DNA from 2 places in the Shinella yambaruensis genome. Region 2 is predicted to be linked to the other one. Evidence: predicted binding sites of a transcription regulator. Region 2 holds the regulator's gene; the other holds the start of a gene.
What was found. The regulator LexA, encoded in region 2, represses DNA repair genes until DNA is damaged. The targets are predictions, from matches to a motif close to TGTTCNNNNTGTGTTCNG.
Positions count from the first base shown of each region.

Region 1 (2,201 bases), 2.3 Mb from region 2:
GAGACGAATAGTCGAAGCGGGGCGTGCGCCATTGCAGGACGCGCACCGGGTCGAACTGGTGCGTCTCGATGCGCTTGACCAGCTCGTCGTCGAAGGGATCGACGCGGCCCGTCACGCCGAAGGTGCCGTCGCGCAGGTGCCGGCCGGCGCGGCCGGCGATCTGGGCGAGCTCGGCGGGATTGAGGTTGCGGAACTGGTAGCCGTCGAACTTGCGGTCCTGGGCGAAGGCGACATGGTCGACGTCGAGGTTGAGGCCCATGCCGATCGCATCGGTTGCGACGAGATATTCGACGTCGCCCTCCTGGTAGAGCGCGACCTGAGCGTTGCGGGTGCGGGGGCTAAGTGCGCCGAGCACCACCGCCGCCCCGCCCCGCTGGCGGCGGATCAGTTCGGCGATCGCGTAGACCTCGTCGGCCGAGAAGGCGACGATAGCCGTGCGCTGGGGCAGGCGGGTGATCTTCTTGGAGCCGGAATAGAAGAGCTGGGAAAGCCGCGGGCGCTCGACGACGTTGAGGCCCGGCAGCAACTGTTCGAGGATCGGCTTCATGGTGGCGGCGCCAAGCAGCAGCGTCTCGTCGCGGCCGCGCAGATGCAGCACCCGGTCGGTGAAAATGTGGCCGCGTTCGAGATCGCCGGCAAGCTGCACCTCGTCGATCGCGACGAAGGAGGCGCGCGTCTCGCGCGGCATCGCCTCCACCGTGCAGACCGAATAGCGCGCCATGTGCGGCGTGATCTTCTCCTCGCCGGTGACGAGCGCCACATTGTGCTGGCCGACCCTGTCGACGAGGCGCGTATAGACCTCGCGCGCCAAGAGGCGCAGAGGCAGGCCGATGATGCCCGTCTCATGTGCCACCATGCGTTCGATTGCGTAGTGGGTCTTGCCCGTATTGGTCGGGCCGAGCACCGCGGTGACCCCGCGGCCGCTCAAGATCATGGGTGCTTGCGACAAGTCACGCCCCGGCAGGTTTCAACTCTCGCCGGACGCATCCGGCAGGCAACAGATGCCCATCGAGGCGGACAATGGCAAGGGGCAAGGCGAAAAGCGCCGCTTTTCTCCAGCATTGAACGGCGCCTGGAACAGTCTGCGAACAAATCGGAGACGAATCGCTGACATGGGATGATTCAGGGTTTGTTCACCACAATGGACTGGCGGGGTTGGCTGCGGCGCCACGAAATACCGAATCGCATCAAGGATTAAGCGCGATGCGGCTGCGCCCTGATGGGCCGACCGGCGCGAAGCGAAGTCGCGAGCGGCCATGATTCCATCTTCCCGTGTCGGACCGTGACCGCTTCGTTCGTCCTTGAGGCGTGACAAGCGGAGACAAGCCAGATGAAGATCCATTTCAGCCGTAATCCCAACCCTCGCCTGACGGTCGCTGCGGCCCGGTTCTTGGACGCCGACGTCGAATTCGAGTTCGCCGCTCCCCGTGCCCCGGGCCAGGCGGAGCGTTACATTTCACTCAATCCGAACCTGCTGTTGCCAATTCTGGAATTGCCCGGCCGGACATTGTGGGAGAGCGATGCCATCGTCTGCTGGCTCTCCCGCAGCACCGGTTCGAACTTCTGGCGGACGGACGACGAGGAACCGGACATGATCCGCTGGATCAGTTGGGCGAAGGAAAACTTCGTCAAGGCATGCGACATCGTGCATTGGGAGCGCGGCACGAAACAGCGTTACGGCTTCGGCCCTTGCGACGAGCGGATGGTTGAAGAGGGACTGCAGCAGTTTCACAAGGCCGCCGCCATGCTGGAGAGCGAACTGGCAAACCGTGCATGGCTCGTCGGCGATGCGGTTTCCTTTGCGGATTTCCGCATGGCGACGTTTCTGCCGTTCAACGACGCCGCCCGGCTGCCGCTTACCGAATATCCCGCGATAGAACGCTGGAACGAGCGGCTCGAAAAGTTGGATGCGTGGCGCGATCCCTTTCAGGGACTGAACGCACCCGATTTGCCGCCGCTGCCCGGTTAGGGCGGTCCTCTCCTGGAGATGTGCGCCGTATCGCCGGTCAAACCGGATGGTCGCGCAGGTCCGCGCCGTCCCAGCCGCCGCCGGACTCGTAAAGCGGGAAAACCTCTTCCGTGAGGTATGGCCCGCCGCCGACGGATTCCTTCGAGGACATCAGCACGAAGCGGTTCACCGTGAAGGGGGCGGTGTGGAAATTGCCGCGACCGGAAAGGTAGTGGGCGACGTCCTCGATGCG
Region 1 is NZ_CP150638.1:4,073,942-4,076,142, reverse strand. It holds gene WMC41_RS19885 (helicase-related protein) at 1-934, opposite strand, end outside; gene WMC41_RS19880 (glutathione S-transferase family protein) at 1,331-1,969, shown strand; gene thpR (RNA 2',3'-cyclic phosphodiesterase) at 2,007-2,201, opposite strand, start outside.
Region 1: a site for LexA is predicted at 1,074-1,091, ahead of WMC41_RS19885 (helicase-related protein). Genes of this name have one in related genera too.

Region 2 (2,201 bases):
GCTGGAAGACGGCCGCATCCGCACAACCTTCCTCACCCCGAAGGGCCGCCACATCCGTCCCCGCGGCCAGGATTTCTCCGAGGGCGAGGTCGTCCTGAAGTCCGGCGACGTGCTCGATGCCGGCCGGCTGACCGTGGCGGCGGCGATGAACCACCCCGTCTTGCCGGTCTATGCCCGCCCCCGCATCGCCCTGCTCGCCACCGGCGACGAGCTCGTCCCGCCCGGCACGCCGCCCGGCGCCAGCCAGATCATCGCCTCCAACACCTACGGCGTCGCCGCCCTCGCCCGGGAGGCCGGCGCCGAGGTGATCGACCTCGGCATCGTTCGCGACGACAGGCAGGCGCTGCTGGAGGCCGTGCGCCACGCGCTGACGCAGGATATCGACGTGCTCGTCACGCTCGGCGGCGCCTCCGTCGGGGATTTCGACCTCGTGCAGCCCGTGCTCGGCGAGGCGGGCATGGAACTCGATTTCTGGCGCATCGCCATGCGCCCGGGAAAACCCCTGATGGTCGGCCGGCTCGGCGCGGTCCAGGTGGTGGGCCTGCCCGGCAATCCCGTTTCGAGCCTCGTCTGCTCGCATCTCTTCCTCGCCCCCCTCGTGCGCCGCCTCGCCCGCCTGCCGGCGAAAGACCGGCAACGTCCGGCCGTCGCCGCCGTGCCGCTCAGGGAGAACGACCACCGGCAGGACTATGTCCGCGCGCGCATCGCCCGCGGCCCCGCCGGCGAACTGCTCGTCACGCCCCTCGACAAGCAGGATTCCTCGATGATGAAGGCGTTCGCCGTCTCCGAAGGCCTGCTCGTGCGCCCGCCCCACGCCCCGGCGGCCCCGGCGGGCACGCCCTGCGCGGTTCTTCTCCTGCGCGAACCTGCCGCCTGAACAGTACTATTATTGTTTCAGCAACCCCTTGCGGAACACATATGGAACAGATAGTGTCTGTTCTGGATTTGTTTCACACGATTCTCGGTGGAGGGGCCATGCTCACGCGCAAACAACAGGAACTTCTCCTGTTCATTCATGAACGGATGAAGGAGTCCGGCATTCCCCCCTCCTTTGACGAGATGAAGGATGCGCTGGATCTCGCCTCCAAGTCCGGCATCCACCGCCTCATCACGGCGCTGGAGGAGCGCGGCTTCATCCGGCGCCTGCCCAACCGGGCCCGCGCGCTGGAGGTGATCAAGCTTCCCGAGGCCTATACCCAGAGCCTGCAGCCGCGCCGCGGCTTTTCGCCGGCGGTCATCGAGGGCAGCCGCGGCAAGCAGGCCCCGGCCGCCGCCCCGCCGCAGCGCACGCCGATCGCGGAGATCCCGTCTTCCGTCTCCGTACCGGTCATGGGCCGCATCGCCGCCGGCGTGCCGATCTCCGCCATCCAGAACAACACGCATGACATCACCGTGCCGGCCGAGATGATCGGCAACGGCGAGCACTATGCGCTGGAGGTCAAGGGCGACTCGATGATCGAGGCCGGCATTCTCGACGGCGACACGGTCATCATCCGCAATGCCAGCAGCGCCAATCCCGGTGAAATCATCGTGGCGCTTGTCGACGACGAGGAGGCGACCTTGAAGCGCTTCCGCCGCAAGGGCGCGTCCATCGCGCTCGAAGCGGCAAATCCCGCCTACGAGACCCGTATCTTCGGGCCGGACCGCGTGAAGATCCAGGGCAAGCTGGTCGGCCTCATCCGCCGCTACAACTGATCCTTCGGAAGATCGAAGGTGCCGGTGCGCCAGTCATAGGTGCGATGGCGGGACCACGGCCGGTTTAGGCTTTCGACGGCCGGCGTGATATCGGCCCCGGAGAGAGCGCCGGATGCGCCTTCAGGATCCGGCCGGATCTCAAGGGCGCCGGTTCGCCTCAGATGACGCGCCGTCACCAGGCGGGCGCCCGAACGGCAGACCTCCAGCCGGAGGGCAAAGGGAACGACGACGAGATCGGCGGCGTCGCAGGCCGTGCCCAGGAAGGCGACGTCGTCCAGGGTGACGATCCGCCAGCCGCTCGGCGAGACGGCGGCGCAGAATGCCTTTGCCTCGCAAACGAAATTGTCGCCCTCTCTCGCCGCCGTGAAAGCCGCGGCCATGGCGTCCCTCGCCTTTTGCCGGTCGGCCTTGCGCCGGGGCCGTTTCCGGTCTCCGGTTGCACCGGAGGGCTCGCCCGCGTCCTCGATAGTCAATCCCGCGCTCCGGCGGATGTCCGGTTTTGCAAG
Region 2 is NZ_CP150638.1:1,754,680-1,756,880, reverse strand. It holds gene WMC41_RS08715 (molybdopterin molybdotransferase MoeA) at 1-877, shown strand, start outside; gene lexA (transcriptional repressor LexA) at 976-1,695, shown strand; gene WMC41_RS08705 (ComEC/Rec2 family competence protein) at 1,686-2,201, opposite strand, start outside.